Regions from separate parts of the Streptomyces nojiriensis genome, predicted to be linked through region 2. Evidence: riboswitches for the same ligand, from Rfam matches in the RefSeq annotation. Region 2 holds a riboswitch; each other region holds the start of a gene.

Region 1 (4,447 bases), 2.5 Mb from region 2:
CTGCACGACACCGATGCCGCCGCCGAGGACCTCGCCGCCGAGATCGGCATCCGCCCGGGGGACGTCATCCGCGCGCTGACCCGCCGGCTCTCCGACCGGCACGGGATCCGGACGGCCACGGACTCCGACCGGCTGCACCACTACGACCCCGCCGCCCGGGTACTGCACCTGTCGAACCGGCTCCGGCCGGGACAGCAGGCGTTCCGGATGGCCACCCAGCTGGCGCTGATCGAGTACCGGGACGAGCTGGACCGGCTGGCCGCCGAGGACTTCCCGCCCGGCACCCCGGTCCACGCCCTCGCCCGCATCGGCATCGCCAACCACTTCGCGGGCGCGCTCATCCTCCCGTACCGCGCCTTCCACGCGGCCGCCGAAGAGTTCCGGTACGACATCGAGCGGCTCACCGACCACTTCGGGGTCGGCTACGAGACGGTCTGCCACCGGCTGAGCACCCTGCAGCGGCCCAGGCTGCGCGGGGTGCCCTTCTCCTTCGTCCGGGTGGACCGGGCCGGGAACATGTCCAAGCGGCAGTCGGCGACCGGATTCCACTTCTCCCGCGCGGGCGGCACCTGCCCGCTGTGGAACGTGTACGAGGCGTTCGCCGCGCCCGGCCGCATCCACGTCCAGGTGGCCGCCATGCCCGACGGGCAGCGGTACCTGTGGACCGCCCGGGCCGTCACCCGCCACCGCGGCGGCTGGGGCGAGCCCGGCAAGACCTTCGCGATCGGGCTGGGCTGCGAGATCCGGCACGCCTCGCGGCTGGTGTACGCCGACGGGCTCGACCTCGACAATGCGGCGGCCGCCACTCCGATCGGCATGGGCTGCCGCCTCTGCGAACGCCTCGACTGCCCGCAGCGGGCCGTGCCGCCGCTCGGGCGGGCGCTGGCCGTCGACGAGAACAGCAGCACCTTCATCCCGTACCCGGTGACCCGGAACCCCGCCCCGGCGCGGGACTGAGCGGGCGTCAGAACGCGGGCCGCAGACGGCGGGTACGACGGAGACGGCGCGACCGGACGGAAGGCGCGCGGCGGCGGCCCTGGACTTACTAGGACGTCCAACTATATGTTCGTGGCACAAGGTCCGCGGTGCAGGGAAGCCGGTGAGAAACCGGCACGGTCCCGCCACTGTGACCGGGGAGTGTGCTGCCATCCACACGCCACTGACGAGGTCTGTCGGGAAGGCGGGCGGCACGCGGGGATCCGGGAGTCAGGATACCGGCCGCGGATGTTCCGTGTTGTCCACGAGGATGGAGCAGACACGCATGGCACCGGTTTGTACCCACGACCCTGGTGATCCGGCGGAGCGCGCGCACCCCTTCGCACGCTCGTAGTCCCACGCCCCTCCCAGCGGAGCACCCCATCGGGTGCCGTCCGCCGGCCGGCCGTGCCATCCCCGGATCCAACCTGACGAGAGCAGGCACCCATGGTCCGTGAACTCACCCATTTCATCGGCGGCAAGCACACCACCGGATCCTCCGGTCTCTTCACCGACGTCCACGACCCCAACACGGGCTCCGTGCAGGCCCGGGTCCCGCTCGCGGGGCGGGCCGACACCGAGGCCGCCATCGCGAACGCCGAGGAGGCGCAGGCCGACTGGGGACAGTGGAACCCGCAGCGCCGCTCGCGCGTACTGCTGCGCTTCCTCCAACTGGTCGAGGGCGAACGCGACTCCCTCGCCCGGCTGTTGTCCTCCGAGCACGGCAAGACCGTCGCCGACGCCCACGGAGACCTGCAACGCGGCCTGGAGGTGGTCGAGTTCGCCGCCGGCGCCCCGCACCTGCTGAAGGGCGAGTTCACCGACAACGCGGGCACCGGGATCGACGTGCATTCCCTGCGCTCACCGCTCGGCGTGGTCGCCGGCATCACCCCCTTCAACTTCCCGGCGATGATCCCCCTGTGGCAGGCCGCACCCGCCCTGGCCTGCGGCAACTCCTTCATCCTCAAGCCCTCCGAGCGCGATCCCTCCGTACCGCTGCGCCTCGCCGAGCTGTTCCTGGAGGCCGGCCTGCCGCCGGGCGTGCTCAATGTGGTCAACGGTGGCAAGGAGGCCGTCGACACCCTCCTCGAGGACCCGCGCGTCCAGGCCCTCGGCTTCGTCGGCTCCACCCCGATCGCCGCGCACATCTACGCCACCGCCGCGGCCCACGGCAAGCGCGCCCAGTGCTTCGGCGGGGCCAAGAACCACATGATCGTGATGCCCGACGCCGACCTCGACCAGGCCGTGGAGGCCCTCATCGGCGCCGGCTACGGCTCCGCGGGCGAGCGCTGCATGGCCATCGCCGTCGCCGTCCCCGTCGGCGAGGAGACCGCGAACGCCCTCGTGACCAAGCTGACGGAGCGCATCGCGACCCTGCGCGTGGGCCGCTCCGACGACCCCGGAGCCGACTTCGGGCCGCTGGTCAGCCAGGACGCCCTCGACCGGGTGAACCGCTACGTCGGCATCGGAGCCACCGAGGGCGCCGAACTCGTCGTGGACGGGCGCGGGTTCACCCTGCCCGGACACGAGGACGGCTTCTTCGCCGGCCCCAGCCTCTTCGACCGCGTGACCCCGCAGATGCGGATCTACCGCGAGGAGATCTTCGGCCCGGTGCTGTCCGTCGTACGGGCCGCCGACTACGAGGAGGCCCTGCGCCTGCCCACCGAGCACCCGTACGGCAACGGCGTCGCGATCTTCACCCGTGACGGGGACACGGCCCGCGACTTCACCCGGCGGGTGGGCGCCGGCATGGTCGGCGTCAACGTGCCGATCCCCGTCCCGGTGGCGTACCACACCTTCGGCGGCTGGAAGCGGTCCGGCTTCGGCGACCTGAACCAGCACGGCCCCGACTCGATCCGCTTCTACACCCGTACCAAGACCGTCACCTCGCGCTGGCCCTCCGGGGCCAAGGAGGGCGCGAGCTTCACCATCCCGACGATGGGATGAGCCCGGTGACCCTCACCCTCAGCCCCGATCAGCTCGCCCTCGCCGAGGTCACGCTGGACTTCGCCCAGGAGCAGCTCGGCCCGTACGCCGTCACCTGGGACCAGGACAAGCACTTCCCGCTGGACGTGCTCCGCAAGGCGGCGGACCTCGGGCTCGGCGGCGTCTACGTCCGCGAGGAGCACGGCGGTTCCGGCCTCACCCGCGGTGACGGCGTCCTCGTCTTCGAGGCCCTCGCCACCGGCTGCCCCTCCATCGCCGGATACCTCTCCATCCACAACATGGTCGCCTGGATGATCGACCGGTACGGGGACGCGGACCAGCGGGCCCGCTGGCTGCCCGACCTGTGCTCCGCCCGGTCGCTGGGCAGCTACTGCCTGACCGAACCCGGCGCCGGATCCGACGCGGCCCGGCTGCGCACCCGGGCCGAGCGCACGGACGACGGCTATGTGCTGACCGGGGTCAAGCAGTTCATCTCCGGCGCCGGCGCCTCCGAGGTCTACATCGTCATGGCGCGCACCGGCGGGGAGGGCCCGGGCGGCATCTCCGCGTTCGTCGTCGAGCGGGGAGATGCCGGGGTCTCCTTCGGCCCGGACGAGCGCAAGATGGGCTGGAACGCCCAGCCCACCCGCCAGGTGATCCTGGACGGGGTCCGCGTCCCCGCCGACCGGCGGCTCGGTGCCGAGGGCGACGGCTTCCGCATCGCCATGAACGGCCTCAACGGCGGCCGCCTCGGCATCGCCGCCTGCTCGCTGGGCGGTGCGCAGAGCGCGCTGGACCGCAGCCTCGCGTACCTGGCCGACCGGGAGGCCTTCGGGGCCCGGCTGCTGGACGCCCAGGCCCTGCAGTTCCGGCTCGCGGACATGGCCACCGAGCTGGCCGCGGCCCGCGCCCTGGTCCGGCAGGCCGCCGACGCGCTGGACCGGGGCGACCCACTGGCCCCGCAGCTGTGCGCGATGGCCAAGCGGTTCGCCACGGACACCGGCTACGCCGTAGCCGACCGGGCCCTCCAGCTCCACGGGGGATACGGCTATCTGAGCGAGTACGGCATCGAGAAGATCGTCCGCGACCTTCGGGTCCACCAGATCCTGGAAGGCACCAACGAGGTCATGCGCATCATCGTCGCCCGCGGGCTCACGGAGGCCCTGCGATGAACCACGGATCCCCCGGGGGCCACGGCCAGGACCACGTGCTCCTGCGGACCGAGGGCCATACCGGCTACATCACCCTCAACCGCCCCGAGGCACTCAACGCCCTCACCCACGCCATGGTGCTGCGCATCGACGAGGCCCTCGCCGACTGGCAGCACGCCCCGGACATCGCGACCGTCGTCATCGAGGGCTCCGGTGAGCGCGGCCTGTGCGCGGGCGGTGACATCCGCGCGATCCACGAGGACGCCCGCTCGGGCGGCACGGCCTCGGCCGGCTTCTGGCGCGACGAGTACCGGCTCAACGCCCGCATCGCCCGCTATCCCAAGCCGTACGTCGCCCTCATGGACGGCATCGTCATGGGCGGCGGCGTCGGGATC
Region 2 (4,447 bases):
GAACAGGCCCTCGATGCACGCGGCGAAGCAGATCAGGTTCAGCAGGAAGCGGCGGCGGTCGGCGGCCGTCTCCAGGCGCTCGATCTTCTCGACCGAGTCCATCCACTTGAAGCAGAACTGCGCCTTCTCGCGGATGGAGGGGATCTCCTCGACCGCGTCGAAGGCGGCCGCGCGGTCGTCCGGGTCGGGCAGGTAGGTGTCGAGCAGCGTCAGATAGAACTGGACGTGCACGGCCTCCTCGAACAGCTGGCGCGACAGGTACAGGCGCGCCTCCGGGGAGTTGATGTGCTTGTAGAGCGTCAGCACCAGGTTGTTCGAGACGATCGAGTCGCCCGTCGCGAAGAACGCGACCAGCCGGCCGATCATGTGCTGCTCGGAAGGCGTCAGCTTCGCCAGGTCGGCGACGTCCGAGTGGAGGTCGACCTCCTCGACGGTCCAGGTGTTCTTGATCGCGTCCCGGTAGCGCTCGTAGAAGTCCGGGTAGCGCATCGGGCGGAGCGTGAGCTCGAAGCCCGGGTCCAGGAGGTTCTTCTGGTCGTTGGAGCTCATTACTGGCAGGCCTCGCAGGACTCGGGGTTCTCAAGGGAGCAGGCCAGCGCCTCGGCGTCGGCGACCGCCTGCGGCAGCTCGACGGGGGTGGCCGCCTGCGCGGCGCGGGCGATCTTCGTCGCCGGGCGCGAGCGCAGGTAGTAGGTGGTCTTCAGACCCTGCTTCCAGGCGTACGCGTACATCGAGCTGAGCTTGCCGATGGTGGGCGTCTCCAGGAACAGGTTCAGCGACTGCGACTGGTCCAGGAACGGCGTACGGGCCGCCGCCATGTCGATCAGACCGCGCTGCGGGATCTCCCACGCCGTGCGGTACAGCTCGCGGACCTCGGCCGGGATCCAGCCGAAGCCCTGGACCGAGCCGGAGGAGTCGCGCAGCGCCTCGCGGGTCTGGGCGTCCCACACGCCGAGCTGCTTCAGCTCCTCCACCAGGTAGCCGTTCACCTGGAGGAACTCACCGCTGAGCGTCTCGCGCTTGAAGAGGTTGGAGACCTGCGGCTCGATGCACTCGTACACGCCGGCGATCGAGGCGATCGTGGCCGTCGGGGCGATGGCGAGGAGCAGGGAGTTGCGCATGCCGGTCTCGGCGACGCGGGCGCGCAGCGCGGCCCAGCGCTCCGGCCAGTTCAGCTCGACGTCGTAGTGGTCCGGGTGCAGGACACCGCGGGCGGTACGGGTCTGCTCCCAGGCCGGCAGCGGGCCGCTGCGCTCGGCGAGGTCGCAGGAGGCCTCGTAGGCGGCCAGCATGATGCGCTCGGAGAGCTTGGTGGACAGAGCCTTCGCCTCGGGGGAGTCGAAGGGCAGCTTCAGCTTGAAGAAGACGTCCTGGAGGCCCATCGCACCCAGGCCCACCGGGCGCCAGCGGGCGTTGGAGCGGCCGGCCTGCTCGGTCGGGTAGAAGTTGATGTCCACCACGCGGTCGAGGAAGGTGACGGCGGTGCGGACGGTCTCGTCGATCCGCTCCCAGTCGATCTCGCGACCGTCCGCCGTGTCGATGACGAACGCGCCCAGGTTGACCGAGCCGAGGTTGCAGACGGCCGTCTCGCCGTCGTTGGTGACCTCGATGATCTCGGTGCACAGGTTCGAGGAGTGCACGACGGTGCCCGGCTCGGCGGTCTGGTTCGCCGTGCGGTTGGAGGCGTCCTTGAAGGTCATCCAGCCCTGGCCGGTCTGCGCGAGGGTGCGCATCATCCGGCCGTACAGGTCGCGGGCGGGCATGGTCTTGCGGGCCAGGCCGTCCGCCTCGGCCTTGCGGTAGGCGGCGTCGAACTCGTCGCCCCACAGGTCGACCAGCTCGGGCACGTCGGCCGGGGAGAACAGCGACCAGTCGGCGTCGGCGTTCACGCGGCGCATGAACTCGTCCGGCACCCAGTGGGCGAGGTTCAGGTTGTGCGTACGGCGCTGGTCCTCACCGGTGTTGTCGCGGAGCTCCAGGAACTCCTCGATGTCCGCGTGCCAGGTCTCCAGGTAGACGGCGGCGGCGCCCTTGCGGCGGCCACCCTGGTTCACGGCGGCGACGGAGGCGTCGAGGGTCTTCAGGAACGGCACGATGCCGTTGGAGTGGCCGTTGGTGCCGCGGATCAGCGAACCGCGGGCACGGATGCGGGAGTACGAGAGGCCGATGCCGCCGGCGTGCTTGGAGAGGCGGGCGACCTGGTGGTAGCGGTCGTAGATCGAGTCGAGCTCGTCCAGCGGGGAGTCCAGCAGGTAGCAGGAGGACATCTGCGGGTGCCGGGTGCCGGAGTTGAAGAGCGTGGGGGAGGACGGCAGGTAGTCCAGGCGGCTCATCAGCCGGTACAGCGAGGCCACTTCCTCCACGGCCTGCACGCTGTCGTCCGCGGCGAGGCCGCAGGCCACGCGCAGCATGAAGTACTGCGGGGTCTCGATGACCTGACGGGTGATCGGGTGGCGCAGCAGGTACCGGCTGTGCAGGGTGCGCAGGCCGAAGAAGCCGAAGCGGTCGTCGGCGCCCTCGGCGAGGGTCAGCTCGACGAGCGAGTCGAGCCGGCTCGCGTGGGTGCGGACGAACTCGGCGGTGCGGTCGGCGATGAGGCCCTCGCGGTGGCCGACCTCGACCGAGGCCGAGAAGGAGGTGGAGCCCTGGCTCGCGGCCTCGTCGCGCACGGCCAGCGTCAGCAGGCGGGCGGCGAGCCGGGAGTAGGCCGGGTCCTCGGAGATGAGGCCGGCGGCGGCCTCCGTGGCCAGCCCGCGCAGTTCGGCGTCGTCGGCGGCGGAGCTGCGGCCGCGCAGCGCGGAGGCCGCGACCCGGCCGGGGTCGGTGTCGGGGAGGTCCGCCGTAAGTTCGGTGAGGGTACGCAGCAGCGTGGCCCCCGGGCCCTCGGTGTTGTCGCCAGAAGTGGACTCGGCGCGCGGTGCGGAAGGCGCGATGGTCACGGCGGGAGCTCTCCCTCGCTCGGCCCGGTCATCGGCGGAGCGGGGCGCGAGCGGGCGCACGCGGGCGCGACGAGAACGCGTACCCCGCATGGCGTCCACCGGCCCAACCGCGAGGCCCGGACGAATCGGCACCCGGTTCGGTCGATCCGGGCGCGCTGTCGGCAGGTCATCGGACTTGGCATCCGGTAGCCGGACACTTCATACCGTTGCGGGACAGTTCCGGATTCGCACCGGATTCCCCTGCGGCGACAGCAGGCATGAGCATACATGTGGGGGCGGCCCTGTGCGGTAACCCCCACATGTAGTGTCGGCACGGCTACAGCTTGAGCCGGTAAGTGAGGAGTGTCAGGCCCTCGATCGGCGCCCAGTCCCGCTCCGGAGTGCGTACGAAGCCCAGGCGCGCGTAGATCCGATGGGCTCCGGCCATGCTGCGCTGGGTGGAGAGAACCAGGCCGGTCACGCCCTCCAGGGCCCGCGCCCGCTCGACGCAGGCCCGCACCAGAGCCTCGCCGGCGCCCTGGCCGCGCGCCTCGTGGGCCACGGCGAGCATCCGGAACTCCGCCTCGTCGGGGGCGGCGATGTCGGCGAGCGGACTGCCCGGAGCGGCGAAGGTCACACCGCCGAGCAACCGCCCGTCCCGCTCGGCGACGAGCACCTCGGCCCGGGCGGCCCGGCCGGCCACGTCGCGCAGCACGTTCAGGTACGCGTCGTCCTCGTTGAAGTCCAGATGCCCGTCGGCGAGGTAGGCCTGCGCCGTGATCTCACCCAGCTCCGCGTAGTCGTCGGGCAGCGCCGTTCTGATCACCATGTCCATGCGGTCGAGTGTGCAGGACGGCGGTCGGCGCCGTCGTCGCCGTAGCCGCAGGCAGGAGAAGCCCCGGGTGTACAGGAGACCGAACAGCCCGAAGGCCCCGCCGGAAGCATCCGGCGGGGCCTTCGCGTGCGGGGTGGCTCAGCAGCAGCGGAAGCCCTCGCGGGGGTCCGCCTCGCGGGCGTCCGTACGGGCGCGTTCGAAGGCGCGGCGGGTGAGGACCTCCGCGTCCGGGTCGTGGGAGCGGGCGTGGGCCACGTAGCGGTCGTACGCGGCCTCCCCCGAGAACTCCCGTACGTAGAACCGGGCCCTGGCCAGCACGTTCCGTACGGTGCTCACGCCACCGGCTCCCTGACGGGTCCGCCGCCCGCCTCCGGGCCCGCCGCGGCGAGCTCCGCCCGCTCCTCGGCGGTCGCGATCAGCCCGGCCGGGGCGACGATCTTCGACTCGGTCCACGGGGTCTCGGAGAGGGTCGCCGACCCCGGGTCGCGGACGGCCTTGAGGCAGGTCCGGGCCGCGTCCGCGAGGACCACGATGATCAGGAGGGCGAAGAGGGCGCACAGCACGCCGTCGACCGTGGCGTTGGTGACCACGGTGTGCATGTCGTCCATGTTCTTGGCGGGCGCCAGCACCTTGTCGGCGTCGATGCCGGCCTGGTACTTGTCGCGCTGGGCGAAGAAGCCGACCTTCACGTCCT
Region 3 (4,447 bases), 2.3 Mb from region 2:
CACCACCGCGACCGGTGGCACCCACAAGTGCGACGGCACCAACGGCGGCGCCAACCCGTCCAAGGTCCCCACCCCGACCGCCGCCCTCGACGACGCCGCCCACAAGAAGGGCTTCACCTGGGACGGCACCTGGTACGCGTCCTTCGACGACTTCTCCGTCGACACGATAAAGAACGTCAGCGGCGGCGGCTCGGCGTACTGGAGCATCGCCGTCAACGGCACCCCGACCCCGGTCGGCGGCTGCCAGTTCAAGCTCAGCGCCGGCGACCGGGTGTCCTTCACCTGGACGTCCTTCTAACCGGCCGCCCGCCCGGCAGGGGCTGCGGCCGCGAAGGTCCGCAGCCCCGCCGGCATTCGGTGATCAGGCGCCCCAGCGCAGGGCGATGGTGTCGCCCACGTTGATGACCTTGTTGCGGACCGCGCCGGCGAACGCGGAGCCGTCGACGCTGACCTTCCAGGTGCTGGAGCCGCTGTTGGCCTTGCCGTTGACGGCCGTGACGGTGCCCGTGCCCGACGAGGGGGTCACGCTCGTGACGCAGCCGGTCGGGGTCGCCCCGGTGGTGGCCGCGTTCAGGACGTCGCCGAGGGTGGTGGTCGTACCGGTCGGGGTGAAGGCCACCGAGCAGACCTTGAGGTTGCCGGCGCCGTCGTCGACGGTCAGGGCCAGCTTGGCGGCCGTACCGGCGGTGAAGGTGGACTGGGCGACCCACTGCGGGGCGCCGGGGGTGACCGGGACGGGCGGGGCCGTGGTGAAGCCCCCGCCCGCGACGGCGCGCAGCGCGTCGATCGAGGAGTAGGCAGAGGGGACGGTGTCGGAGGGCTTGTACTTGAAGCCGCCCGCCGGGTTGTACTGGTTGGCTATCAGGAAGTCGATCGGGGTCTTCCCGGTGACCGTGAGGAAGTCGCCGGTCTGCGGGTTGAAGCCGCAAGCGTTCAGGCCCGCGACGCCCCAGCCGTTGGAGCTGGTGTTGACCCCGTAGAGGGAGTTGAAGGCGCCGGTGGAGGAGAGCAGCGTGCTCTTGAGGAAGTTCTTCGCCTGGACGACGTCCGGGTCCGTGTTGGGGACGCCGGAGACGCACAGGGCCGCCATGGCCGCGCCGGTCATGTCGACGTCGCCGGCGGAGTTGAGGACGGTGGGGTTGCCCTCGGCCTTCTGGTAGGTCCAGCCGCCGTCCACGTGCTGGTTGGCGCGGATCCGGGTGACGACCGCGTCGGTCAGTGCCTGCGGGATGCGGGCGCCGCCGGCCTGTGTCCTGGCGCCGCCCAGCGAAAGGGCCGCGAAGACCGTGCCGTTGAAGTTTCCGGAGGAGCCGAAGTAGCCGGCCTCCGCCGTCTGCCAGTAGGAGTAGATGTTCGCCACGAGGTTGCGGGAGGCGGAGACGCGGGCCGGGTCGATGCCGGCGGCGTACGCGTTCAGGGTGCCGCGCTCGTAGTCGGTGACCACCGGGGAGGCGGACGGCCAGCCCGCCGTCGAGAGCAGGTTGCGGTAGACGGTGCGGGCGTTCTTCGTGGTGTCGCCACCGGGGTAGACGTCCACGACGGCCGTGCCGGTCGCGGCGAAGGTGCTGAAGGCCCACTCGTTGGAGAGGCCGGAACCGGCGTACGAACCGTCCGCCGCCTGGAGGGACTTGAGGTAGGCGACGCCGTTGGTCTTCGAGGTGGCGATCTGCGCGGGCGACGAGGTCGCGAACGCGGGCAGCGCGGTGAGGGCGAAGGCGCCGAGCGCGGCGGGCACCGCGAGCGCGAGGCGGCGGGAGGTGCGGGGACGGGACATGGCCTGCTCCTGGAATCGGCGGACGCCGACCGCTCCCGCGCCCCTGCCGCCGTACGGACGCACGGCCGGGCATGCCGGAGGGCCGCCGTCCGGAACGCGTGGTACGGCTTCCTGTGCTGCATCGCCGTATGGGCATTCGGGCTCGGAGACGGCCCCCGCCGTCCCACACCGCTGCGCGTCAGCTCCGGGTTCCCACCGGATTCCCCCATCTGGCAGCCCTGGACGCTACCTGAGTGATCAAGGGTCCGCCAGCCGGACGGGAGCGGTCCGCAGGGAGCCGTCCGAAGCCTCTCCCCTGAGACGCAGGCCACCTTGACGCTGTCTTCAGCGGCGTGTTCCACTCCGACTGATAAGCACTCAGCTCCAGGGGAAGCCGGTCTGAATCCGGCGCTGACCCGCAACCGTAGGCCCGGTACCGCCGGGCGAGCCGGAATGCCTGGAGCCAGGTTTTTGCAGCGAGAAACGCCGTCGCGGACTACGGCGTGGTTCGAAGGCTTCTTCCGCGTCCTGCGTCCTGCGCCGCGCCCAGCGTTCTGCGCTCGGCGCTCCGCGTGTACGGGAAGCCCTGTGCCACGCACTGGTCCGCCCGGCCGACACGAGGGGCCGTGGTGGGGACCGCAGAGCAACCAGAGCGACGCACGGGGAAGCAGAGGCTGGTGTCGCTGCTGTCGGCGGCGCTGCTGACCTTCGGCACGAGCGTGGCCTTCGCCACCGGTACGCCCTCCGCGGCGGCCGACCCGATCGAGGGGTGCACGTCCACCACCGGCGCCATCGTCGCCGTCGACTTCGGCCCGTTCGGCGGGAAGGTCGAGCGGGGCTGCGACACCACACCCACCACGGGCTACGAGTTGCTCCACACCGGCGGTTTCACCACCGAAGGCACCCAGCACGACGGCCCCGCCTTCATCTGCCGCATCGGCACCGGATCCTTCAACTCCGGTACTCAGTACCCCACTGCGGACAAGGAGAACTGCGTCCTGACCCCGCAGGCGACCGCGTACTGGTCGTACTGGACCGCGTCCCCCGGCCAGAAGACCTGGACCTACAGCTCGCTCGGCGCGATGGCCCGGACCCCGAAGGCCGGGGACGTGGACGCCTGGGTGTTCGGCAGCACCGACATCGGCGGCACCTCGGGCAAGCCCGCCTTCTCCCCCGACGACGTCCGCGCCGCGGGCGGCGGCACCGACCCGGACCCGACGGGCCCGCCCCCCGTGCCGCCGGGCACCGTGGACGTATCCGCCGCCACCCGCTGGGTCACCGGGAGGCTGGTCGACGGCGAGCGCGTCGTCGACGAGGGTGCCACCACCCCGAACTACCTGCTCACCACGGAGGCCGTGTACGCCCTGGCCGGTGCCGACCCCAAGAGCCCGGCGGCCCGCAAGGCCGCCGACTTCCTGGCCACGCCCGCGCACACGGACGCGTACGCCTACCCGGCCGGCAAGGCCGGGATCCCCGACGCGACGGCCGCCGCGCGGCTCGCCCTGGTCGCCGAGGCCACCGGGAAGGATCCCCGCGCTTTCGGCGGGCACGACCTGCTCGGGGACCTGGTCAAATACGTCTGCCCGAGGGACATCGGCGACGGCGAGACGATCGACGGCTGCCTCACCAAGGGCGACTTCCGCACCACCGGCCAGTCCGATGCCCAGGCCATGGCGGTCATCGCCCTGCTGAACGGCGGTGTGACGCCCCCCGCCGATGCCGTGAAGCGGCTGACCGGCCTCCAGTGCGAGGACGGCGGGTTCACCAGCATCCTCATCCGCTCCGGCGGATGGTGCGAGAGCGAAGCGGGTTCCACCGCGCTGATCGCCCTGGCCCTCAAGCGGGCCGGCGGCCACGACGCCGTCGTCGAGAAGGCCCGCGTCCACCTGCGGAAGTCCCAGCTGCCCACCGGCGCCTGGCCCGCCGCCGTCTCGATGACCACCGGCAGCCCGGGGTCCACCGGCTGGGCGGCCCAGGCCATGCGCGCCCTCGGCGACACCCCGTACGCCGACGCGGGCCTGTTCCGGCTCTCCAAGCAGCAGCTTGCCCGCGGGGCCTTCGCCTTCGAAGAATGCCTGACCGAACCGCAGTTGTACCCCACGGCGCCGGCCCTCGTCGCGGCCGCCAGGAGCGACCTGGTGAAGCTGACCACCAAGAAGGCGGACCCGCCCACACCTCCGACCACTCCCTCGCCTCCCACCACTCCGTCACCTCCCACCACCCCGGGCGGCGGGCCGGACCTGAAGAAGGGCAGCGCGTACCTCACCGACACCACCCGGCTGGTCCAGGGCCGTTACTACGAGAACGCCCCCGGCAGTGGCTTCGCCGACTACGGTCTGACCATCGACGGGGCCTACGCCCTGGCCGCCACCGGCGAGAACACCACCACCCTGCGCAACATCGTCGATTTCCTCGACAAGGGCGGCAAGGACGGCAAGGGCCGCGGCGTCCACGACTGGACCCTGATCGGCACCGAGCACGCCGGCGGCGGTTCCCTCGGCAAGACCGCCCTGCTCGCCGAGGCGGTGGGCCGTGATCCGCGCAACTTCGGCGGCCAGGACCTGATCGCCGCCCTCGCCAAGGCCGTCTGCCCGGCCCCGAGCACCGCGCCCGACCGGAGCTGCGCCGCCAAGGGCGCGTACACCAACGCCCCGTCCGTGTTCTCCCAGTCCCTCGCCGTCATCGCCCAGGTCC

The links. Region 2 has a riboswitch for cobalamin ahead of JYK04_RS27805 (ribonucleoside-diphosphate reductase subunit alpha). Riboswitches for the same ligand answer to the same signal wherever they lie in the genome.
Region 1: it holds a riboswitch for cobalamin, as region 2 does, so the genes downstream of both, JYK04_RS38060 (CoA-acylating methylmalonate-semialdehyde dehydrogenase) here and JYK04_RS27805 (ribonucleoside-diphosphate reductase subunit alpha) in region 2, are expected to answer to the same signal.
Region 3: it holds a riboswitch for cobalamin, as region 2 does, so the genes downstream of both, JYK04_RS37215 (prenyltransferase/squalene oxidase repeat-containing protein) here and JYK04_RS27805 (ribonucleoside-diphosphate reductase subunit alpha) in region 2, are expected to answer to the same signal.

The regions. Positions count from the first base shown of each region.
Region 1 covers NZ_CP071139.1:8,429,985-8,434,431, reverse strand. The annotation lists gene JYK04_RS38065 (short-chain fatty acyl-CoA regulator family protein) at 1-957, shown strand, start outside; cobalamin riboswitch at 1,067-1,237, shown strand; gene JYK04_RS38060 (CoA-acylating methylmalonate-semialdehyde dehydrogenase) at 1,423-2,922, shown strand; gene JYK04_RS38055 (acyl-CoA dehydrogenase family protein) at 2,919-4,073, shown strand; gene JYK04_RS38050 (enoyl-CoA hydratase/isomerase family protein) at 4,070-4,447, shown strand, end outside.
Region 2 covers NZ_CP071139.1:5,932,782-5,937,228, forward strand. The annotation lists gene JYK04_RS27800 (ribonucleotide-diphosphate reductase subunit beta) at 1-549, opposite strand, end outside; gene JYK04_RS27805 (ribonucleoside-diphosphate reductase subunit alpha) at 549-2,939, opposite strand; cobalamin riboswitch at 3,083-3,204, opposite strand; gene JYK04_RS27810 (GNAT family N-acetyltransferase) at 3,256-3,753, opposite strand; gene JYK04_RS27815 (CstA-like transporter-associated (seleno)protein) at 3,892-4,089, opposite strand; gene JYK04_RS27820 (carbon starvation CstA family protein) at 4,086-4,447, opposite strand, start outside.
Region 3 covers NZ_CP071139.1:8,233,160-8,237,606, reverse strand. The annotation lists gene JYK04_RS37220 (DUF4430 domain-containing protein) at 1-298, shown strand, start outside; gene JYK04_RS37215 (prenyltransferase/squalene oxidase repeat-containing protein) at 362-1,774, opposite strand; cobalamin riboswitch at 1,890-2,018, opposite strand; cobalamin riboswitch at 2,142-2,211, shown strand; gene JYK04_RS37210 (prenyltransferase/squalene oxidase repeat-containing protein) at 2,383-4,447, shown strand, end outside.